DNA from 2 places in the Bacillus altitudinis genome. Region 2 is predicted to be linked to the other one. Evidence: a T-box and tRNA genes for the amino acid it is inferred to sense, from the RefSeq annotation. Region 2 holds a T-box; the other holds one or more tRNA genes.

Region 1 (12,344 bases), 680 kb from region 2:
CCTTACGTGCAGATCGCTCTTGTTCAATGAGCTGTGCCGTCACACTATTCAAATCATCTACAATATCTTCTTCTGATTGACCCAGTGTCATTTGATTTGAAATTTGAAAGATGTTTCCTATTGCTTCGCTACCCTCACCATAAATTCCTCTGACCACAAGACCTAATTGATTAATTGCAGGAATAATGCGATTCATTTGTCTTGTCAGGGCTAATGCTGGTAAGTGCATCATGACTGAAGCCCTAATACCTGTACCTACATTGGTCGGACAGCTCGTTAAGTATCCTCGCTTTTCAGAAAACGCATAATCCACTTGCTCTTCAATCCAGTCATCTATTTGGTTAGCTGCTTTTAGTGCATTGGCCAGCTGAAATCCTGGGAACAAGCATTGAATACGAATATGGTCTTCCTCATTCAGCATGACACTGATTTCTTCATTTTCTGAAAGCAAACAGCCGCCAAATCTTGATTCTGCTAAATTGGGGCTAATCAAATGCTTTTCAACAAGTACCCTTTTAGCCAAAGGCTGCGTTTCATTCATTCGAATCAGAACAAAGTTTCCAATGTCCTTCACTTCCTGGCTCACAAACTTTTGCTCGAATTGCTGAAGAACAGCTTCAGCCTCCTCTTGAGAAAACTGAGTTGGGAAACGAACATGCTCTAGGTTGCGTGCCAACCGAATACGACTGCTTAGAACAATGTCACTTTCTGGTCCTTTCTGTTTCATCCATTGACTTAATGCGTCTTGAATAAAATGCTGGAGCGACATGTCGTTAATCTCCCTCCCTCTGCTGAGATTGCTCATGCTCTAATGCACGAATTTGATCTCGAACTTCCGCTGCTTTTTCAAACTCTTCCTGTTCAATCAGCTGCTTTAGTTCTTGCTGCATTAACTCAAGTTTCCGGCGAACATGCAGACTGCCGGCAATCCGTTTAGGGACTTTTCCATTATGGACTGTATTTCCACTATGGACTTTCCTTAAAACAGGATTTAAATACTGATCAAAGGTTCGATAACATTCTGCACAGCCAAAACGGCCTGTTTTCCTGAATTGCTGAAAAGTTAAGCCACACTTAGGACATTGATCCACTTCTCTTGCCTCTTGAAAAATAGATGATCCTTTATTCGCACTTGTGGTAAAGCTAGGATCAATATTCAATAAGCCTGATAATAAGTTGTGAATCGAGAAACCTTGGTTTCCACTCATAGCATATGAATCACTGTTTTCTTTTGCACATTGTTCACATATGTGCATTTCTTGTTTTTCTCCATTTATTACTTTCGTAAAGTGAAAAGTGGCTGGTCTCTCATTGCATTCTTGACAAATCAATCTTTTCACCCGCTTTACTTTAATTTCAAAGCATTTAACATCGCTTTCATCATCCGAGCTCTCAGTTCATCTCGTTCAGGTAAATCAATGTGTAAAACAGAACGGTCCATGACACTAATCATCATCTTTGCTTCTCTTTCGGATAAAATGTTGTTCTCAACAAGACGCATGATGATATGATCAGATGCAGCCTGTGATAAACGATGATATATTTGGGAAATAATGTTGTTCAATAAATCGACTTCATCATTCATTTTGACTTTAATGATACGGATATAGCCACCGCCGCCACGCTTACTTTCGACGATATAACCTCTTTCGCTCGTAAAGCGTGTATTGATAACATAGTTAATTTGTGAAGGTACGCATTGAAACTTATCTGCAATTTCATTGCGTTTAATTTCTAATATTTCTCGACCATTCTGATCCAAGACTTCCTTCAAATACTGCTCGATGATATCAGAAATATTTTGTGCCACTCCGCCTCCTCCTCCATTGACTTTGACTATATTTGACTTTAATCTTACTATAAATTTTTTCGATCGATTTTTCAAGATAATCGCTCAACTAACAATATTATTTCCACATTTATCTGGTGCCAAACGTCCCAAAAACACAAAAAAGACCAGTTCCGACTGGAACTGATCCTTTGAAAAGCTTGGCGGCGTCCTACTCTCACAGGGGGAAACCCCCAACTACCATCGGCGGCTGAAGAGCTTAACTTCCGTGTTCGGTATGGGAACGGGTGTGACCTCTTCGCTATCGCCACCAAACCTGATGGAGAGAATGTTCTCTCAAAACTAGATAACAACGTTCATTTTTCACATTAGAATATAGGTTAAGTCCTCGATCTATTAGTATCTGTCAGCTCCACGTGTCACCACGCTTCCACCTCAGACCTATCAACCTGATCATCTTTCAGGGATCTTACTTCCTTGCGGAATGGGAAATCTCATCTTGAGGGGGGCTTCATGCTTAGATGCTTTCAGCACTTATCCCGTCCGCACATAGCTACCCAGCGATGCCCTTGGCAGAACAACTGGTACACCAGCGGTGCGTCCATCCCGGTCCTCTCGTACTAAGGACAGCTCCTCTCAAATTTCCTGCGCCCGCGACGGATAGGGACCGAACTGTCTCACGACGTTCTGAACCCAGCTCGCGTACCGCTTTAATGGGCGAACAGCCCAACCCTTGGGACCGACTACAGCCCCAGGATGCGATGAGCCGACATCGAGGTGCCAAACCTCCCCGTCGATGTGGACTCTTGGGGGAGATAAGCCTGTTATCCCCGGGGTAGCTTTTATCCGTTGAGCGATGGCCCTTCCATGCGGAACCACCGGATCACTAAGCCCGACTTTCGTCCCTGCTCGACTTGTAGGTCTCGCAGTCAAGCTCCCTTGTGCCTTTACACTCTGCGAATGATTTCCAACCATTCTGAGGGAACCTTTGGGCGCCTCCGTTACATTTTAGGAGGCGACCGCCCCAGTCAAACTGCCCACCTGACACTGTCTCCCTGCCCGATAAGGGCAGCGGGTTAGAAGGTCAATACAGCCAGGGTAGTATCCCACCGATGCCTCCACCGAAGCTAGCGCTCCGGTTTCCAAGGCTCCTACCTATCCTGTACAAGCTGTACCAACATTCAATATCAGGCTGCAGTAAAGCTCCACGGGGTCTTTCCGTCCTGTCGCGGGTAACCTGCATCTTCACAGGTACTATAATTTCACCGAGTCTCTCGTTGAGACAGTGCCCAGATCGTTGCGCCTTTCGTGCGGGTCGGAACTTACCCGACAAGGAATTTCGCTACCTTAGGACCGTTATAGTTACGGCCGCCGTTTACTGGGGCTTCAATTCGCACCTTCGCTTACGCTAAGCGCTCCTCTTAACCTTCCAGCACCGGGCAGGCGTCAGCCCCTATACTTCGCCTTACGGCTTCGCAGAGACCTGTGTTTTTGCTAAACAGTCGCCTGGGCCTATTCACTGCGGCTTCTCGGGGCTTTAACACCCTAAGAAGCACCCCTTCTCCCGAAGTTACGGGGTCATTTTGCCGAGTTCCTTAACGAGAGTTCTCTCGATCACCTTAGGATTCTCTCCTCGCCTACCTGTGTCGGTTTGCGGTACGGGCACCTCTCACCTCGCTAGAGGCTTTTCTTGGCAGTGTGGAATCAGGAACTTCGCTACTAAATTTCGCTCGCCATCACAGCTCAGCCTTCACGGGAAACGGATTTGCCTATTTCCCAGCCTAACTGCTTGGACGCGGATATCCAATACCGCGCTTACCCTATCCTCCTGCGTCCCCCCATTGCTCAAATGGTGAGGAGGTGGTACAGGAATATCAACCTGTTGTCCATCGCCTACGCCTTTCGGCCTCGGCTTAGGTCCCGACTAACCCTGAGCGGACGAGCCTTCCTCAGGAAACCTTAGGCATTCGGTGGACGGGATTCTCACCCGTCTTTCGCTACTCATACCGGCATTCTCACTTCTAAGCGCTCCACCAGTCCTTCCGGTCTGACTTCACTGCACTTAGAACGCTCTCCTACCACTGTTCGTAAGAACAGTCCGCAGCTTCGGTGATACGTTTAGCCCCGGTACATTTTCGGCGCAGAGTCACTCGACCAGTGAGCTATTACGCACTCTTTAAATGGTGGCTGCTTCTAAGCCAACATCCTGGTTGTCTAAGCAACTCCACATCCTTTTCCACTTAACGTATACTTTGGGACCTTAGCTGGCGGTCTGGGCTGTTTCCCTTTCGACTACGGATCTTATCACTCGCAGTCTGACTCCCAAGGATAAGTCATCGGCATTCGGAGTTTGACTGAATTCGGTAACCCGGTAGGGGCCCCTAGTCCAATCAGTGCTCTACCTCCGAGACTCTTACCTTGAGGCTAGCCCTAAAGCTATTTCGGAGAGAACCAGCTATCTCCAGGTTCGATTGGCATTTCACCCCTACCCACACCTCATCCCCGCACTTTTCAACGTGCGTGGGTTCGGGCCTCCATTCAGTGTTACCTGAACTTCACCCTGGACATGGGTAGATCACCTGGTTTCGGGTCTACGACCACGTACTCATGCGCCCTATTCAGACTCGCTTTCGCTGCGGCTCCGCATCTTCTGCTTAACCTTGCACGGGATCGTAACTCGCCGGTTCATTCTACAAAAGGCACGCCATCACCCGTTAACGGGCTCTGACTACTTGTAGGCACACGGTTTCAGGATCTATTTCACTCCCCTTCCGGGGTGCTTTTCACCTTTCCCTCACGGTACTGGTTCACTATCGGTCACTAGGGAGTATTTAGCCTTGGGAGATGGTCCTCCCGGATTCCGACGGAATTTCACGTGTTCCGCCGTACTCAGGATCCACTCTGGAGAGAACAACATTTCAGTTACAGGGCTGTTACCTTCTTTGGCGGGCCTTTCCAGACCTCTTCGCTTATATCGTTCCTTTGTAACTCCGTATAGAGTGTCCTACAACCCCAAGAGGCAAGCCTCTTGGTTTGGGCTGTTCCCGTTTCGCTCGCCGCTACTCAGGGAATCGCATTTGCTTTCTCTTCCTCCGGGTACTTAGATGTTTCAGTTCCCCGGGTATGCCTTCTCATACTCTATGTATTCAAGTATGGATACTACTCCATTACGAGCAGTGGGTTTCCCCATTCGGAAATCTCCGGATCAAAGCTTGCTTACAGCTCCCCGAAGCATATCGGTGTTCGTCCCGTCCTTCATCGGCTCCTAGTGCCAAGGCATCCACCGTGCGCCCTTTCTAACTTAACCATTTCTTACTTTAGAAAGAATCACTATGTGTGATGAACTTTGCATTGCATTCAATGTGAATGTATTACTTATTGTTATCTAGTTTTCAAAGAACAATCCTGTCTCGCTAGAGACATGTTTGAAGGAATGATCCTTCAAAACTAAACAAGACGAAAACGCACGCTGCTCCATATATCCTTAGAAAGGAGGTGATCCAGCCGCACCTTCCGATACGGCTACCTTGTTACGACTTCACCCCAATCATCTGTCCCACCTTCGGCGGCTGGCTCCATAAAGGTTACCTCACCGACTTCGGGTGTTACAAACTCTCGTGGTGTGACGGGCGGTGTGTACAAGGCCCGGGAACGTATTCACCGCGGCATGCTGATCCGCGATTACTAGCGATTCCAGCTTCACGCAGTCGAGTTGCAGACTGCGATCCGAACTGAGAACAGATTTGTGGGATTGGCTAAACCTTGCGGTCTCGCAGCCCTTTGTTCTGTCCATTGTAGCACGTGTGTAGCCCAGGTCATAAGGGGCATGATGATTTGACGTCATCCCCACCTTCCTCCGGTTTGTCACCGGCAGTCACCTTAGAGTGCCCAACTAAATGCTGGCAACTAAGATCAAGGGTTGCGCTCGTTGCGGGACTTAACCCAACATCTCACGACACGAGCTGACGACAACCATGCACCACCTGTCACTCTGTCCCCGAAGGGAAAGCCCTATCTCTAGGGTTGTCAGAGGATGTCAAGACCTGGTAAGGTTCTTCGCGTTGCTTCGAATTAAACCACATGCTCCACCGCTTGTGCGGGCCCCCGTCAATTCCTTTGAGTTTCAGTCTTGCGACCGTACTCCCCAGGCGGAGTGCTTAATGCGTTAGCTGCAGCACTAAGGGGCGGAAACCCCCTAACACTTAGCACTCATCGTTTACGGCGTGGACTACCAGGGTATCTAATCCTGTTCGCTCCCCACGCTTTCGCTCCTCAGCGTCAGTTACAGACCAGAGAGTCGCCTTCGCCACTGGTGTTCCTCCACATCTCTACGCATTTCACCGCTACACGTGGAATTCCACTCTCCTCTTCTGCACTCAAGTTTCCCAGTTTCCAATGACCCTCCCCGGTTGAGCCGGGGGCTTTCACATCAGACTTAAGAAACCGCCTGCGAGCCCTTTACGCCCAATAATTCCGGACAACGCTTGCCACCTACGTATTACCGCGGCTGCTGGCACGTAGTTAGCCGTGGCTTTCTGGTTAGGTACCGTCAAGGTGCAAGCAGTTACTCTTGCACTTGTTCTTCCCTAACAACAGAGCTTTACGATCCGAAAACCTTCATCACTCACGCGGCGTTGCTCCGTCAGACTTTCGTCCATTGCGGAAGATTCCCTACTGCTGCCTCCCGTAGGAGTCTGGGCCGTGTCTCAGTCCCAGTGTGGCCGATCACCCTCTCAGGTCGGCTACGCATCGTCGCCTTGGTGAGCCGTTACCTCACCAACTAGCTAATGCGCCGCGGGTCCATCTGTAAGTGACAGCCGAAACCGTCTTTCATCCTTGAACCATGCGGTTCAAGGAACTATCCGGTATTAGCTCCGGTTTCCCGGAGTTATCCCAGTCTTACAGGCAGGTTACCCACGTGTTACTCACCCGTCCGCCGCTAACATCTGGGAGCAAGCTCCCTTCTGTCCGCTCGACTTGCATGTATTAGGCACGCCGCCAGCGTTCGTCCTGAGCCAGGATCAAACTCTCCGAAAAAGTACAAAACCGAAGTTTTGTTTTTCGTCAGCGTTTGACTGACTACCTATGAAGTATCATAGGATTTTTTTATAAAAACTCGAATTAACAGGTACGTTTTGTCTTGTTTAGTTTTCAAAGATCATATTGGTGGAGCCTAGCGGGATCGAACCGCTGACCTCCTGCGTGCAAGGCAGGCGCTCTCCCAGCTGAGCTAAGGCCCCATAAAAGATGGTCGGGAAGACAGGATTCGAACCTGCGACCCCTTGGTCCCAAACCAAGTGCTCTACCAAGCTGAGCTACTTCCCGATCTTAATGGCGCGCCCGAGAGGAGTCGAACCCCTAACCTTTTGATCCGTAGTCAAACGCTCTATCCAATTGAGCTACGGGCGCTTATTTTATAATGCCGAGGGCCGGACTTGAACCGGCACGGTAGTCACCTACCGCAGGATTTTAAGTCCTGTGTGTCTGCCAATTCCACCACCCCGGCGTGGATGGTATAAGCGGAAGACGGGATTCGAACCCGCGACCCCCACCTTGGCAAGGTGGTGTTCTACCACTGAACTACTTCCGCATTACAGGATTTCTTTATGTTGTTTGGCAATGCGGGTGAAGGGACTTGAACCCCCACGTCATAAAGACACTAGATCCTAAGTCTAGCGCGTCTGCCAATTCCGCCACACCCGCATGAAAATGGTGAGCCATGAAGGACTCGAACCTTCGACCCTCTGATTAAAAGTCAGATGCTCTACCAACTGAGCTAATGGCTCGCTTTTAAAGCGACTTGTCTATCTTACCATATGAAAGTGGTGCCGGCAAGAGGACTTGAACCCCCAACCTACTGATTACAAGTCAGTTGCTCTACCAGTTGAGCTACACCGGCTTTATCTATCCTAACATTATGTAAGAATAAATATGGTGGAGGATGACGGGCTCGAACCGCCGACCCTCTGCTTGTAAGGCAGATGCTCTCCCAGCTGAGCTAATCCTCCATATTATGTCGTTTCGAATGTCTCTCGATCTGACAAATAGTATTATATAACGATAAGATATTGTTTGTAAAGACTTTTTTAAAATAATTTTTGAATTTATTTTAAAGCTATTTTTTCACATCTTTTCGTTAAGGCACCTAAAGAAGTTTACCACTTGTCTCTTCATTTTAAAAGTCTTTTTTTCATTTTTTTATGTTTTTTTGTTAAAAAGGGGATTAATAGCGCTTTTTCAATGTAAAAACAGCTCTTTTAAAGCTGAAAAATGTTTGTTTTATTCCTTAAATCCTCAGATAACGTGCATATAGAAACGAATTTTTTTATTATTTTATTTTTCCGAGAAACCATTTTGTAAATTTGCTTTATATTAAATTGATCCTGGTCATTTTCCAAAAATTCGTCTCAATGTTCCCTTGCCTCATCAAACATTGTGGTGCTTAACTCAAATCTTCCTCCCCTCTCTCATTAGCAAACCAAGATGCCCTTTGCTCTCTTATGTAGGTTTCAATGATCTAGCAGCAAGCGCAGTTCGCTACATATGGTTGCCAGAGGAGAAGATCCTTCTTAGACATGTTTACTCGTTCGATGTTGACTCTTAGCAAGATGAGCGAGCGACGAGATTAGATGATAAGAATATTATAGAATGTCTAGAATTCCAGTGAAGGGGATGAAATGAATGAGTTATTGAGAATGTAGTGAAAGACCACTATTTTCAATATAAATAGATATATCATTTATTGAAACACAAAAAAGACCAGTTCCGACTGGAACTGATCCTTTGAAAAGCTTGGCGGCGTCCTACTCTCACAGGGGGAAACCCCCAACTACCATCGGCGCTGAAGAGCTTAACTTCCGTGTTCGGTATGGGAACGGGTGTGACCTCTTCGCTATCGCCACCAAACCTGATGGAGAGAATGTTCTCTCAAAACTAGATAACAATGTTCATTTTTCACATTAGAATATAGGTTAAGTCCTCGATCTATTAGTATCTGTCAGCTCCACGTGTCACCACGCTTCCACCTCAGACCTATCAACCTGATCATCTTTCAGGGATCTTACTTCCTTGCGGAATGGGAAATCTCATCTTGAGGGGGGCTTCATGCTTAGATGCTTTCAGCACTTATCCCGTCCGCACATAGCTACCCAGCGATGCCCTTGGCAGAACAACTGGTACACCAGCGGTGCGTCCATCCCGGTCCTCTCGTACTAAGGACAGCTCCTCTCAAATTTCCTGCGCCCGCGACGGATAGGGACCGAACTGTCTCACGACGTTCTGAACCCAGCTCGCGTACCGCTTTAATGGGCGAACAGCCCAACCCTTGGGACCGACTACAGCCCCAGGATGCGATGAGCCGACATCGAGGTGCCAAACCTCCCCGTCGATGTGGACTCTTGGGGGAGATAAGCCTGTTATCCCCGGGGTAGCTTTTATCCGTTGAGCGATGGCCCTTCCATGCGGAACCACCGGATCACTAAGCCCGACTTTCGTCCCTGCTCGACTTGTAGGTCTCGCAGTCAAGCTCCCTTGTGCCTTTACACTCTGCGAATGATTTCCAACCATTCTGAGGGAACCTTTGGGCGCCTCCGTTACATTTTAGGAGGCGACCGCCCCAGTCAAACTGCCCACCTGACACTGTCTCCCTGCCCGATAAGGGCAGCGGGTTAGAAGGTCAATACAGCCAGGGTAGTATCCCACCGATGCCTCCACCGAAGCTAGCGCTCCGGTTTCCAAGGCTCCTACCTATCCTGTACAAGCTGTACCAACATTCAATATCAGGCTGCAGTAAAGCTCCACGGGGTCTTTCCGTCCTGTCGCGGGTAACCTGCATCTTCACAGGTACTATAATTTCACCGAGTCTCTCGTTGAGACAGTGCCCAGATCGTTGCGCCTTTCGTGCGGGTCGGAACTTACCCGACAAGGAATTTCGCTACCTTAGGACCGTTATAGTTACGGCCGCCGTTTACTGGGGCTTCAATTCGCACCTTCGCTTACGCTAAGCGCTCCTCTTAACCTTCCAGCACCGGGCAGGCGTCAGCCCCTATACTTCGCCTTACGGCTTCGCAGAGACCTGTGTTTTTGCTAAACAGTCGCCTGGGCCTATTCACTGCGGCTTCTCGGGGCTTTAACACCCTAAGAAGCACCCCTTCTCCCGAAGTTACGGGGTCATTTTGCCGAGTTCCTTAACGAGAGTTCTCTCGATCACCTTAGGATTCTCTCCTCGCCTACCTGTGTCGGTTTGCGGTACGGGCACCTCTCACCTCGCTAGAGGCTTTTCTTGGCAGTGTGGAATCAGGAACTTCGCTACTAAATTTCGCTCGCCATCACAGCTCAGCCTTCACGGGAAACGGATTTGCCTATTTCCCAGCCTAACTGCTTGGACGCGGATATCCAATACCGCGCTTACCCTATCCTCCTGCGTCCCCCCATTGCTCAAATGGTGAGGAGGTGGTACAGGAATATCAACCTGTTGTCCATCGCCTACGCCTTTCGGCCTCGGCTTAGGTCCCGACTAACCCTGAGCGGACGAGCCTTCCTCAGGAAACCTTAGGCATTCGGTGGACGGGATTCTCACCCGTCTTTCGCTACTCATACCGGCATTCTCACTTCTAAGCGCTCCACCAGTCCTTCCGGTCTGACTTCACTGCACTTAGAACGCTCTCCTACCACTGTTCGTAAGAACAGTCCGCAGCTTCGGTGATACGTTTAGCCCCGGTACATTTTCGGCGCAGAGTCACTCGACCAGTGAGCTATTACGCACTCTTTAAATGGTGGCTGCTTCTAAGCCAACATCCTGGTTGTCTAAGCAACTCCACATCCTTTTCCACTTAACGTATACTTTGGGACCTTAGCTGGCGGTCTGGGCTGTTTCCCTTTCGACTACGGATCTTATCACTCGCAGTCTGACTCCCAAGGATAAGTCATCGGCATTCGGAGTTTGACTGAATTCGGTAACCCGGTAGGGGCCCCTAGTCCAATCAGTGCTCTACCTCCGAGACTCTTACCTTGAGGCTAGCCCTAAAGCTATTTCGGAGAGAACCAGCTATCTCCAGGTTCGATTGGCATTTCACCCCTACCCACACCTCATCCCCGCACTTTTCAACGTGCGTGGGTTCGGGCCTCCATTCAGTGTTACCTGAACTTCACCCTGGACATGGGTAGATCACCTGGTTTCGGGTCTACGACCACGTACTCATGCGCCCTATTCAGACTCGCTTTCGCTGCGGCTCCGCATCTTCTGCTTAACCTTGCACGGGATCGTAACTCGCCGGTTCATTCTACAAAAGGCACGCCATCACCCGTTAACGGGCTCTGACTACTTGTAGGCACACGGTTTCAGGATCTATTTCACTCCCCTTCCGGGGTGCTTTTCACCTTTCCCTCACGGTACTGGTTCACTATCGGTCACTAGGGAGTATTTAGCCTTGGGAGATGGTCCTCCCGGATTCCGACGGAATTTCACGTGTTCCGCCGTACTCAGGATCCACTCTGGAGAGAACAACATTTCAGTTACAGGGCTGTTACCTTCTTTGGCGGGCCTTTCCAGACCTCTTCGCTTATATCGTTCCTTTGTAACTCCGTATAGAGTGTCCTACAACCCCAAGAGGCAAGCCTCTTGGTTTGGGCTGTTCCCGTTTCGCTCGCCGCTACTCAGGGAATCGCATTTGCTTTCTCTTCCTCCGGGTACTTAGATGTTTCAGTTCCCCGGGTATGCCTTCTCATACTCTATGTATTCAAGTATGGATACTACTCCATTACGAGCAGTGGGTTTCCCCATTCGGAAATCTCCGGATCAAAGCTTGCTTACAGCTCCCCGAAGCATATCGGTGTTCGTCCCGTCCTTCATCGGCTCCTAGTGCCAAGGCATCCACCGTGCGCCCTTTCTAACTTAACCATTTCTTACTTTAGAAAGAATCACTATGTGTGATGAACTTTGCATTGCATTCAATGTGAATGTATTACTTATTGTTATCTAGTTTTCAAAGAACAATCCTGTCTCGCTAGAGACATGTTTGAAGGAATGATCCTTCAAAACTAAACAAGACGAAAAACGTACGCTGCTCCATATATCCTTAGAAAGGAGGTGATCCAGCCGCACCTTCCGATACGGCTACCTTGTTACGACTTCACCCCAATCATCTGTCCCACCTTCGGCGGCTGGCTCCATAAAGGTTACCTCACCGACTTCGGGTGTTACAAACTCTCGTGGTGTGACGGGCGGTGTGTACAAGGCCCGGGAACGTATTCACCGCGGCATGCTGATCCGCGATTACTAGCGATTCCAGCTTCACGCAGTCGAGTTGCAGACTGCGATCCGAACTGAGAACAGATTTGTGGGATTGGCTAAACCTTGCGGTCTCGCAGCCCTTTGTTCTGTCCATTGTAGCACGTGTGTAGCCCAGGTCATAAGGGGCATGATGATTTGACGTCATCCCCACCTTCCTCCGGTTTGTCACCGGCAGTCACCTTAGAGTGCCCAACTAAATGCTGGCAACTAAGATCAAGGGTTGCGCTCGTTGCGGGACTTAACCCAACATCTCACGACACGAGC
Region 2 (12,344 bases):
TAAAGCCATCATTAATCCCGATGATATGGTGGGGGCAGGTTGGTTGTTGGAATATGACAGGCACAACGGAACGACAATTTATACGAAAGATCCTAGTCAATCACGAAGAGAGCGTATAGATCGGTTTGTGTCTCCGCTTGGTGTTCCTGGGGTTTTAGGGAATTTGATTACTTCCTTCTATGGCCAAGCATTCGCAAAAGATCCGGATACTCATAGTTTAAATGAGTCGAACTTTACATTTGATAAGAATGGTCATATCAAAAGTGTGGATGGAAGCGAAGGTGTTTATAACCGGAATATCGAATCGTTCTCATCTTATTCAGGTATGAATGGACAAACCATCAAAGTGGATGCTAAATATGCAAAAGAATTAGCTCATCGATTACAGGCAGCTATCGAAGACTTAAAAACAAAAAAACAAGCAATTGAACAATTCCCTCATGATCACAGCAAAATGGTGTATGACGTGAAATCTATTTGCGGAAAAAGGTTAGGAGAATTCAAGGATTTAGATCCAAGTGACGTTGAAAAAGCTATATTGTTTCACGCCCCTTTTGTGAAAGATGGAGCAGCATTTTATGACTCAGAAGAACAGTATCAAACTGAGGCTTCTCTACATTATTTGATTAGAGATTTAGAGGATATTAGTGAGTTTATTGTGAAAATGGCGGAGGATTTAAAAGATAAGGATAATGAATTAGCAAGATGGTTACGGTTGTAAGGGGGATTTCAATTGCCATATGGAGTTAATATGGATGCAGATGAGTTTTACAGACGATTACAACAGAATGAGGAATTAAAAAAAATTGTAGGTTCAAGTTTAAAAACGCATTGTCAGCATCTAAAAGAGGACACAAAACATGCGTCAGACTTTTCTTCAGCACAACAGGTTGTAGCTGAAGTGTATGTTGCTTTACTCTCTTCATTTGAAGGAAAAGCTAAGGATGCATTGGTACAAAGACTCAATGAAAATGCGAAGATGCTGACAAATGCAACAGAGAACAGAAGTGCCTTTCTAAGAAGTATAAAGACAAAATAGTGAACATAACCTCTTCGCAACGATGTGACAGAGGTGTTTTTATATTTGAGAATCGTCTTATAAATTCCTTGACGCTTTATTCACAGCTGGTATCAGCTTATTATTTAATATGACACATAAACATTGACAAGCAAGATGATTAATACCGTGTATGTGAAGACAGTTGTATCGATGGTACGAGTGTAAAAAGTGAAATGAATAAAAATGGTTCGTGACTTGAATACTGGTTTCTAGTTTGTACGATGATCACGGACTTTTTTATTAACTTATTCATAGAGATCGATCAAAGAATTTTTAATTCATGAAAAGGTGGAGGATGAGGTTGAGTCAATTTGAGATTTTAACAAACTATATCCCTATGCTTCAAGGCGATGATATTGGTGAATGGGTCATAGATCAAGAAAATGACGGAACAGCGGAACACCCGATTCAGATACCCTATGTGAATTATTCCGAAACGGTCCGTCGTTTTATCGAGGATGTCTATACATTTGCAGAACAGCATCAAGAACTGGAGATTACCCGCTATAGAGAGATCCTCAAAGAAAATGGAATTGAATGGGGAATGAACGACATGGAGGATGTGGACGCTTCCAATTTAAATTCGCAGTGTGTACTGGCTCTCATCATGGGGGTTCTGAGAGCTGAACGATTTTGCGAGGGTGTTATACTCGATTTCTTTAAAAACGGAGCTATTGTCAAGTGGCTTGAAAGATTGGAACGTTTGGAGTAAGAGAGACTAGATTTCGGGGTGATCAATTGAAAAACAAAACAGATGTATCCCACATGTTTCCTCCTATGAAAATAGAAGAAATTGATCATATTTTATTATATGATCTTGATGCAATAAAAATGGAAAAAGAAGATGAACGTATAAAATTCATTTTACAAGATCCCTATTGTCCTGATAAACATCATATTCACAGTGTGTATGTCATCTATAAAAGGTCTATACTCAATTTACTTGAAGGTAGGATTCGTTCTATTCATAGTCATGAATTCATGACTGCTAAGAAAAAGGATCGAACAATTTCTATAGAAGATATAGAATATGTATTAGAGATCGCTACAGTTGTGGTTCTTGCAAGTGAAAATAATGGAATATTGACGAATTATTTTTATAGTGGAGTCGGACAAAGGTTAGATTGTATTTTTCATCTATGCTTAGGCTATTCAACAGATTTACAAAAGAAAGAGCATAAAGTAAGTTTGCAACGATTTATGGATGATATAAAGATTGTTGAAGCGATGGGATTGTTAGCAAAAATAGTAGGATAATGAGCAAAACCTAGATTTTAGAGAAATCTAGGTTTTTTCGTCTTTTGAAAAATTTAATCAACTTCATTTTGACCTTCCCCTTAACTGAAAGGTTTATACTGTGATCAGATCAACAAATCGGAGGAGATGCAGGATGTTTAAGATCGGCGATTTTTCTATGTTAAGTAAAGTGCCTGTCAAAACCTTAAGGTATTACGACCAAATTGATTTATTAAAGCCTCAGCAGATTGATCAAGATTCGGGATACCGTTATTACTCAGCTGAACAGCTGCTTGAGGTCAATCGAATTTTTCTCTATAAGGAATTAGGCTTTACGTTAAAGCAAATGGGGCAGCTACTTCGTGAAGATATTTCTGTCGAGCAGATTCAGGGCATGTTTCTCTTGAAAGAGAGTGAGATTCAGCAATTGATCGAAAAAGAACAACAGAAATTAGCCCGTATTAAGGAGCGGATGCACCTCATCAAACGAGAGGGGTGTGTTGAAAAAGAACAGGAGGTCATCATCAAATCTGTTGAAAGCAAACGCATCATGTCTTTTCAATCCAACGGAACTGTTGAAGAAATCCCTTCATTCTTTCAAATGTTTCATCATTTATTACATAAACATCAACAAGAATCGATCTCGGGACCACAAGTAGTGCTATGGAGAGAATCACTGGATAAAGAAAGTGAGTTTGAATTTGAGGTGGGGTATTCCGTCAAATCGTTAAGGTGCTCTCTTCCTCAGGGAATGACAATTCGCACGTTACCTGCAGAAGACACCATGGCAACACTCTTATTTCATTCCCATTCTCCATCCGCACAAACTGCTTGTGTTGATCTGGCGACATGGATCGAACATAACGGATACCGCGTGAAAGATGATCAGCCGGGCCGAGAAATCTATTACCCATTGTCAGAAAATGAAGAAGGCAGACTCATTGAAATTCAAATTCCTATTAAAAATGAAATCAAATCGTAAACATGGCCCAAAGGAGAAACGTCACGATGCAAAATAAAACCGTTGTCTATTTACTTGCTTTAGCAGCTTTTTTAATCGGAACGATCGAATACATCATTACTGGCATTATTCAAATGGTCGCATATGATTTACATATCACAACGTCTACAGCTGGCTTATTGGTCACATCTTTAGCACTTTCGGCCGCAATCGGTGCACCGATTGTCATCGCACTAACCATCAATATGGACCGCAGAAAAATATTAACATGGACGCTGATCATTTTTATTTTAAGTAACTTCATCACAAGTATCAGTCATTCGTTTGAAATGGTCATGATCACAAGAGTTTTACAAGGAATCAGTGGGGGAACGGCGATTGTAGTGGCGATGGCGGTTGCAACTCGTCTTGTAGAACGGGAAAAAAGAGGAACAGCGATTGGCATCATTTTAATGGGATTAAGCAGCTCCTTGGTTTTAGGCGTTCCAATCGGGACATTTCTAAGCAGTATGATCGGATGGAAAGCATTATTCGCAGCCATTGGAGTGATCACGCTTATTCCGCTGATTGTGGTGTATAGGCGGATCCCTTCTATGAAAGAACAAGAACCGGTGACGCTTCGTATGCAATTATCGATTTTAAAAGACAAGCGTATATTACTTGCAGTGGCAGTGACGCTATTTTATGTAGGTGGATATTCCACGTTATTTACCTATTTAACGCCCTTCCTGCAAGCATCAGCCAACCTTAGCATTACAGAAATCAGTGGCATTTTGTTACTAGCGGGAATATGCAGCTTTTTAGGATCAAGCCTTGGAGGGATGGCAGCAGATAAAAAAGGACCCATCTTCACGATTTTTTCTGGCATCATCTTGCAAATCATGATGCTCATGCTACTAGCATTTGTCACAGGGAATCTCGTGGTCATGGTGGCTGTTATCATGATATGGATGATCGCTACATGGAGTACATCACCAGCTCAGCAGCTATATCTTGTAACCCTTGTTCCAAAATCTCCTGATATTGCATTAAGTGTCAATACATCATTTATTCAATTCGGATTTGCTTTAGGATCGGGGTTAGGGGGGATTGTGTTGAGCAGGACATCTATATTGCACCTGAGCTGGATCAGTGCTGGAACGGTTCTTCTCGCTTTACTCATGACCATCTTGATGGTGGCGTTTGACAGAATCTCTCAGCAGAAGAGTTTGAAGGTGATCGAGCAAGGAAGGTAACTTAAATTCAATTTTGTATGGAAGGGACTACTTATTTTGGGTAGTTCCTTTTTGGTTTGAAGAATGCACCAGTAAAGTGGTTTATTTGATACAATAGGGGGCAATATCCAAAAATTGAAGGCATTCATATATTTCTTTTAAAAACGATGAATATCAAACAAAAGCACCACTAGACGAGGAGAGAAAATAAATGCAAATCAGCGAAGAGATCATCAATCGAAAAGGTGCTCGAAAGGGGACTGATATCCCTCATGACGTCTTGTTCCTTTTGAATCAAGGAAAAATAGAGAGTGTGAATTTAACTGAATGGCTGGCTGTCAATCATCTGACGTTATTACATCATGTTTTGCCATCCGTTGGTTTAGACCATCATTTAGACGATGTATCATCTGATGTCACTCAACAAAAGGCTGAGTCTGGAATGAAAGCAATTCGTCTCATCGGTCAATTGTTAGATGAAGTGTTACAGAAAGAGAATGGGGAAAAACAAACGGAAGTGCTACAGGCGTTTACTCACCATGTATCTGATAGCGTCCGCTGTTGGGCTGCTTATATGAACAAACACCGTTTATCAACTTTGGAAGAGAAATTGGCGTACATTCAACCATTTGCAGCTGATCCTCATTTTGGAGTTCGAGAAATTGCGTGGATGTCAGTGAGAGAAAGCCTAACGGATCAGCTCGATCAAAGTATAGAACATTTAACAGAATGGGCTAAAAGTAAAGATGAAAATATTCGCCGATTCTCAGTAGAAGCTATTCGCCCAAGAGGTGTTTGGACAAAGCATATTGAGTCATTAAAACAAGAGCCAATGAGGGCACAGCCTATTCTAGACTTGCTCAAATCTGATCCATCAACATATGTTCAAGATTCTGTAGGAAACTGGCTCAATGACGCTAGTAAAACACAACCAAATTGGGTCATAAACCTGTGTGAACAGTGGTTAAAAGATTCTGATACAAAAGCAACCAGCAGAATTGTCAAGAAAGCCAAAAGAACGATTGTGAAGGGGAATTTGTGAAGAAGTACATAAACTGAATTTCCCTTTTTGGAGGGTATTTCTATCAATAGATCATTAGAAGGAAAGTCTCAAAGTTACTCAGTAAACTGACTGCCCCATTTCGTGGGGTTCTTCATTTTTTATAAAAAATCTAGTCTCCTCAATTCTGCATTCTTTATATAGATCTTATCCTCTCATCGTCGTACTTTTGAATGAAATTGACTCAATAGAATTGACGTAAGAATCATGAATAGGCGAAGATGATATAAAATGTAAGATAAAGGGAGATGAATAATGATACATATCGTATTTGGGGCAGCAACTGCTGGTAGTTTAAAGCAAGCATTACGTGAAATGAAGCAAAAACCAGTGGAAGACATCATCACCTTTGATGATATCTACTCCATTGGCCCACTTACACACTTACATGAACGTCAAGGACAAGAGACTCGTATGGAGTGGCTTCGACATGTCATGTCCAATGAGTTTGGTAGATTTGATGATATGGTAATCGATCAGCAAAAAATGATTCAACAAGTGAAGGATGTAAAAGATGGCTCACATATGATGATATGGATAGGCAACAATGCACACGAACAAATAGGTCTACGATTTGCCATCTATTTATTAAAAGGAAAAAACGTGGACGTCTCTGTCATTAATACAGCGATTGCATATGATCACCATTTTAATACAAAGACAATTCGCATGGACCTTCGACATACTGGGGAAATCCCATCTGAAAAATTTAAAATCATTTATGAAAGTAAAAATCACTTTCACACCATTTCCAAGGAAGAAAGAGAACGATTACAAGAAGAGTGGCTTCACATTGCCGAAACAGATCATACACTTAGGATATGGCGAAATGAACAAACGCTCAACGTATCAGAAGATGAATTTGATGCTTATTTAGTAAAAATGGCTAAGCGGCTTCATCCGTCCGAGCCAGAAGAGGAATACATCGTAACTCCACGCTTAATTGGAGAAGTCCTTGGTCATTTAGAACAATATATCGGAGATGATTTTATTGAGTATCGGCTAAAGAAGCTGATTGATCAAGGTGTTTTTGCTATGAAAGGAAAACGAACGTCCATGCGTTATTACTCGATAAAACTGACAACATTTGGTCAGGACTTCAAAAAATGGGTATGCTGTCGTGATTTTGAGCACCAACCTTATGTGAAAATTGAAGGAACCTATGGTGGCGAACCTTTTCAATGCGGACATTGTCAATGTCATTTAGAAAGAGATGATGTACCTATAAGCGATGTACTATTCTCTAAAATATGGAATTGGGCCATACAGTATGGTTGTTGGTTTGATGAAGAAACAGATGACTTGCTGCCAGAAGGGGTAGAAATGGAAAAGAAGTTTAATCAAGCAGGGGAGTGTATAACGGAAGAAGTAAAGAATGCGTTATCTCCTAAGTATCAAGTCGAATATAGCCCCAGTGAAATGACAAGACATTTCATTTAAAGAATAAAATTCAATAGCACTGTACAAAATAAATCTTTACATCATTCCCCATCATCATGTAATATATGGAGAAATCAAAAGCGAAGAAAAGGACATGAGCAGCTTTTATCGGTTCACAGAGAGGGAAGTCACGGTGAAATCTTCCTAACGCAGAAAAGTTGTCTTACCACCTTTGAGCTGTATTGGTGAAATTACAGTATCCAATACCGTCTACGCCACGTTACGGCACCAGAGCCATAAAGCGAATACGCATTATGGGAATTTGGGTGGAACCACGGATTACACATTCGTCCCTTTATGAGGGATGGGTGTGTTTTTTTGTTTACTTTTATAGCATGATTGCTTTGAAAAGGACATGAGCAGCTTTAATCGGTTCACAGAGAGGGAAGTCACGGTGAAATCTTCCTAACGCAGAAAAGCTATCTTACCACCTTTGAGCTGTATTGGGGAACATTGCAGTATCCAATACCGTCTACGCCACGTTACGGCGCCAGAGCCATAAAGCGAATACGCGTTATGGGAATTTGGGTGGAACCACGGATTACACATTCGTCCCTCTATGAGGGATGGGTGTGTTTTTTTATTTCAAAAAAGAGAAAGGTGTGTCAGTGATGAGAGAAAAAATGGTAAAAATTCAATTTCCAGATGGAAAGATCAAGGAGTTCTCCGCAGGTACGACAGTCGCAGAGGTTGCCTCCCATATTAGCCCAAGTTTAAGAAAAAAAGCAGTAGCGGGAAAGATCAATGATCAGACAGTGGACTTAAGTTATCCGTTAAACAACGATGCGGGGGTTTCGATTCTAACACTTGATTCAAAAGAAGGGCTGGAAGTGTTACGACATACAGCTGCACATGTATTAGCCCAAGCTGTGAAAAGGTTATATGACAATGTGACACTGGGAATCGGACCTGTCATTGAGAATGGATTTTACTATGATATGAAGCTGAATCAAACGTTAAGCGTAGAGGATTTGGCAATGATTGAAAAAGAGATGAAAAACATCATAAACGAGAATCACCTTATTCAAAGAATGGAGGTCTCTTACAAAGAAGCTGAAGTGATGTTTGCACATGATCCATATAAACTGGATATTTTAAAAAGTCTCCCTCGACAAGAAGCCATCACGATTTATCAGCAAGGAGAATTTATAGATTTGTGCCGTGGACCTCATTTGCCTTCTACAGGGTATTTAAAGGCATTTAAACTAACGCGTGTGGCAGGGGCATATTGGCGGGGAGATAGCAATCAGGATGTCTTGCAGCGAGTGTATGGTGTAGCATTTCAGCATCCAAATCATCTAGCTGATTATCTTCATTTCATGGAAGAAGCAAATAAACGTGATCACCGGAAATTAGGGAAACAGTTATCCCTCTTTATGTTTTCAGAAGAAGCGCCAGGCATGCCTTTTTATTTACCAAAAGGTCAGATTGTCAGAAATGAATTAATGGCCTTTTCTAGAGAAGTGAGAGGTCAAGCGCAATATGAAGAAGTAAGTACTCCATTTATGATGAACCAAGAACTTTGGGAAAAGTCAGGGCACTGGAATCATTATCATGAAAATATGTATTTCTCAGAAGTAGACAATACAAGTTTTGCTTTAAAACCGATGAACTGTCCAGGGCATATGCTCATGTTCAAAAATAACTTATATTCCTATAGAGACCTTCCAATTAGAATGTCTGAATTTGGTCAGGTGCATCGTCATGAATTTAGCGGAGCATTAAATGGATTGTTCAGGGTCAGAACATTTTGCCAAGATGATGCCCATATTTTTTTAAGAGAAGATCAAATCGAAGCTGAAATCAAACGGATTTTTCAATTAGTTGATCATGTGTATCGGACATTTGGTTTTGAATATTCAGTCGAGCTATCCACTCGTCCAGAAAAAGCATTAGGGGATGACGCTATTTGGGATATATCCGAAAAAGCGCTAAAAAATGTGCTTGATCAGTTAAAGATTGACTACTACTTAAATGAAGGAGATGGGGCATTTTATGGTCCGAAGATCGACTTTCATATTCAAGATGCACTAAAGCGGAGCCACCAGTGCGCCACAATTCAGCTGGATTTTCAAATGCCAGAGAAATTTGATTTAACATATATCAACGAGAAAAATGAAAAGGTGCGGCCAGTTGTCATTCATAGTGCTATTTTTGGTTCACTTGACCGGTTCCTTGGTATTCTCATTGAACATTTTGCCGGCGTCTTCCCGTTATGGCTCGCACCAATCCAAGTACAAATCATACCTGTCTCAAGCGTTCACCTTGATTACTGCATAGAGGTGCAGCAGCAATTAAGAAATATCGGAATTAGAGTCACAATCGATGAACGGGATGAAAAACTCGGCTATAAAATGAGAGAAGCACAAATGCAAAAAATTCCTTATATCGCTGTCATTGGAGATACAGAAATGCAAGAAAAAACACTGAACATCAGACAACATGGAGAAAAAATGTCAAAGCTGCTGTCTATTGATGACTTTAAACACCTGGCAGCCCAGCAAATAAAAGACAGAACAGCTCAAATATGATGTGCTGATTTCATGAAGAAGGATAAGACGTTCATTGAATGGTGGGCGTCTTTTCATTTGTGAAAAAGCCGAATTGACAATTGAAAAGGAAAATATTGAAACATTTTTTCGTTAAAATCGTAATAAGGATAGAGCGTTTATCAGAAAAATTTGAAACGAGGAGGAGTTTATCACATGGAACAAGCTGCACTAAAAAAGATGAGGACAAAACAAATCGCTATCTCTAATTTATTTGTCGGACTTATGATCATCATTTTTTTTATGTTGATTCAAATTGTTAAAATCAAACTGACACATTTCCTTTTTTGTTTAGGAATTCTAATGCTTATTCAAGGCATTTTAGGCTTTATTAGGAAAGGAACAACAAAGTCTTTCATACCTATTTTAGAGCAGGTAGCTATTTATGAAAAAGAGAAATTAGGGAAAGAGTGGGAAAAGGAAAAACGGTTAGATCATGTGTGGAAAATCATATTGAGTGTCATTATGTTTATTCAATCATTCACTTTACAAAATGTGGATAATGCATTCAGTGACGTCGATCCTGCATTGATCATTTTCTTGTTTTTGATGGTTCTAGCCATTTTAAATATAAGCATGCTTTTTCGTTTTAGAAAAATTGACCGATCGACTGTAGGTGAATTAACAGGCTACACAAAAGAGTCAAATATAATGGCAATCGCTTTAGGATTTTTTATGGCAATCATCATCTTCATCTTTATCGTTATTTTTGTTCTTCCATAAAACATCATCATTTTGAGGTGAATTCATTGAATGCAAACATTCAACAACTAATCGATCAGACAAAAGTGACATTTGGCTTAGATCTTTACTATCTAAAAAGACACAGTTTTCATCGCTACGTCAATATGTTCAATGAAACGGTGTATACATTGAATATGGAATGGTTTCCCTCTCATGAAACGGAACCCGAGGACGATGATCTAAACCCAGACGGCACAGCTGTCATTGAAGTGAACTTGAATACAGGACAGACCGAGTCGGTTATTTTTGTTATGGACAAAACCTATGCGCAGCATGGTGTCACGTTTAAGAGACCTTATCCAGCTCATGTCATTCAATGGATCGAACAAGAAACAGGATTGATCTATGGAGAGCATTTTCATATGCATCAGAAGGAGAAAGGGGAACTTTCTTTCGAAGAAGCAATAGATGGTGTGAAAGTAGCACCTTCAGGCAGAATCGAAGTGAAATGGAATGAACATGGACAGCTCATGTACTTTACACACCACGGTCCATTTTTAGCCAAAACATTACTGAAAGATGAGAAATATGTGCTTTCCCTTGATCAGGTGAAGAACTTAGCCAAGCAGCAAGTACAGATGTTTCAATGGCCTTCCTTCGAGCACAATCAAATCCGTTCTATTTATGCTCTAGAAGAAATCTATGTGAAGAACGATGGAACAGAAACTCTTCCGTTTGAGGTTGGGCGTGAAGAAACGCATTGTATACACATGAATGAAGTCATTGAGTGGAATGAACCGATAAACAATGCCTTTGAAAAAAAGGAAATGGACATTCATGAGAACATTTCAGCTGAACAAGCTTTCTCATTGGAACCGTCACCAGATTCCTTCCCGATATCAAAAGAAGACCAGGATGAGTGTATCAAAGCGGTTCGAACCTTTTTGGCGCAAAAATATTCAAACGATACAGGGAAGTGGGTTCTAAAAACACTCCAACGTGATCATGGATACATCCATGCGATATTAAAAACGAATGAGCAAGAAGGCAGTGGATTTATGGATAAAATCAAGGTCTTCATTGATGCCAACACTTTTGAAGCCATTCATTACATAGATAAAAAAGAGATGTTTCAAGTATGTGGGATACTCAATCCATCTCAAACAGCTAGTGAAATCACCATAACTCAGAAACAAGCCTTTGAAACATTGAGAGAACGCCTCGAACTTACACCCATCTATGTCTATGACGATGTGCAAAAACAATATGTTTTATGCGGCAAGCTCGATTGTCATGATGGCGTTGATGCAGTGAGCGGCGAAGTGTTCTCTTTGACAGACTTTTCATAACTTCCAAAAGAACAGTCAGTGCTGTTCTTTTTTTGTCCCATCTCCCTCTTTTTTGCAGAAAAATGGAATTTTGTAGCAGGAAGTTGTCGTTTCATCACGAAAGAAAACAGGTAAGAATATGATCATAGGTCCATTGTTTGAATTCGTGGTGGAGTCAATGAGATGACATAGGAAACGTTATACATATTGAACATTCGTGACAGTACAGTTGATCTACAGTTCATGTCTAAAAAGTGAGTGATCATGTCTCAAGCCGTATGCGAAAATACGTGTACCGAGATCATATGATGAGTTGGTTCCGTTTGTTTTTAGGTGAGTTTGAAGCCAAGTTAGAAGAAAGTGAGGATATCTACCTTGAGTACATTGGAAGTGTTTCGTCAGTTTTTGGTTGACCATTATCCTGCGTTACAAGATGAGCTTTGGCTGAAAGATGTTGATACCCTTCGAATCTCTCCTATTCTTCATCCTTTTCTGAAAAGCAAGCTGCCAGATGGGATTGAAAAATTCACTTGTGTCCTATTCACGCAGCAAACAGATCAAACCACTGCCCCGCTCAAAGTATACCTTCTATTAGATGAATATGGGCAATCGCTTTACGCCATTGATTTGATGAATGAACAAATCGTGCTTCATTAATACAGAACCAAAAAGCTGCTTGAGCATGTCTCAGCAGCTTTTTTTTATGATGAACATTAGTTTGTCATATCAACCAATCTGCGGTGCAAGTTGTCCAATTCTTTTTTTGTTGGAAAAGAGCTGATCAGCAGCGTGGATCGCCCGAACTGAAGAGG

What was found. A T-box is a leader RNA that pairs with one kind of tRNA and senses whether it is charged. The one in region 2 lies ahead of thrS (threonine--tRNA ligase), so its partner is inferred to be a tRNA-Thr.
Region 1: it encodes a tRNA-Thr, which carries the amino acid that the T-box ahead of thrS (threonine--tRNA ligase) is inferred to sense. The anticodon was not compared.

The regions. Positions count from the first base shown of each region.
Region 1 is NZ_CP009108.1:1,059,624-1,071,967, reverse strand. Features, by position in the region: gene ID12_RS05410 (protein-arginine kinase McsB) at 1-769, opposite strand, end outside; gene ID12_RS05405 (protein-arginine kinase activator protein McsA) at 774-1,331, opposite strand; gene ID12_RS05400 (CtsR family transcriptional regulator) at 1,346-1,810, opposite strand; rRNA gene rrf (5S ribosomal RNA) at 1,988-2,104, opposite strand; rRNA gene ID12_RS05390 (23S ribosomal RNA) at 2,166-5,096, opposite strand; rRNA gene ID12_RS05385 (16S ribosomal RNA) at 5,278-6,826, opposite strand; tRNA gene ID12_RS05380 (tRNA-Ala) at 6,954-7,029, opposite strand; tRNA gene ID12_RS05375 (tRNA-Pro) at 7,038-7,114, opposite strand; tRNA gene ID12_RS05370 (tRNA-Arg) at 7,122-7,198, opposite strand; tRNA gene ID12_RS05365 (tRNA-Leu) at 7,210-7,295, opposite strand; tRNA gene ID12_RS05360 (tRNA-Gly) at 7,308-7,379, opposite strand; tRNA gene ID12_RS05355 (tRNA-Leu) at 7,410-7,492, opposite strand; tRNA gene ID12_RS05350 (tRNA-Lys) at 7,500-7,575, opposite strand; tRNA gene ID12_RS05345 (tRNA-Thr) at 7,613-7,688, opposite strand; tRNA gene ID12_RS05340 (tRNA-Val) at 7,722-7,797, opposite strand; rRNA gene rrf (5S ribosomal RNA) at 8,580-8,695, opposite strand; rRNA gene ID12_RS05330 (23S ribosomal RNA) at 8,757-11,687, opposite strand; rRNA gene ID12_RS05325 (16S ribosomal RNA) at 11,870-12,344, opposite strand, start outside.
Region 2 is NZ_CP009108.1:1,741,849-1,754,192, forward strand. Features, by position in the region: gene ID12_RS08700 (hypothetical protein) at 1-721, shown strand, start outside; gene ID12_RS08705 (hypothetical protein) at 734-1,039, shown strand; gene ID12_RS08710 (DUF6508 domain-containing protein) at 1,362-1,772, shown strand; gene ID12_RS08715 (hypothetical protein) at 1,799-2,317, shown strand; gene ID12_RS08720 (MerR family transcriptional regulator) at 2,451-3,278, shown strand; gene ID12_RS08725 (MFS transporter) at 3,305-4,492, shown strand; gene ID12_RS08730 (DNA alkylation repair protein) at 4,683-5,513, shown strand; gene ID12_RS08735 (DUF1835 domain-containing protein) at 5,787-6,971, shown strand; T-box leader at 7,046-7,269, shown strand; T-box leader at 7,307-7,531, shown strand; gene thrS (threonine--tRNA ligase) at 7,583-9,502, shown strand; gene ID12_RS08745 (hypothetical protein) at 9,677-10,243, shown strand; gene ID12_RS08750 (hypothetical protein) at 10,261-11,553, shown strand; gene ID12_RS08755 (hypothetical protein) at 11,908-12,189, shown strand; gene ID12_RS08760 (AcpB/EbpR/MafR family transcriptional regulator) at 12,246-12,344, opposite strand, start outside.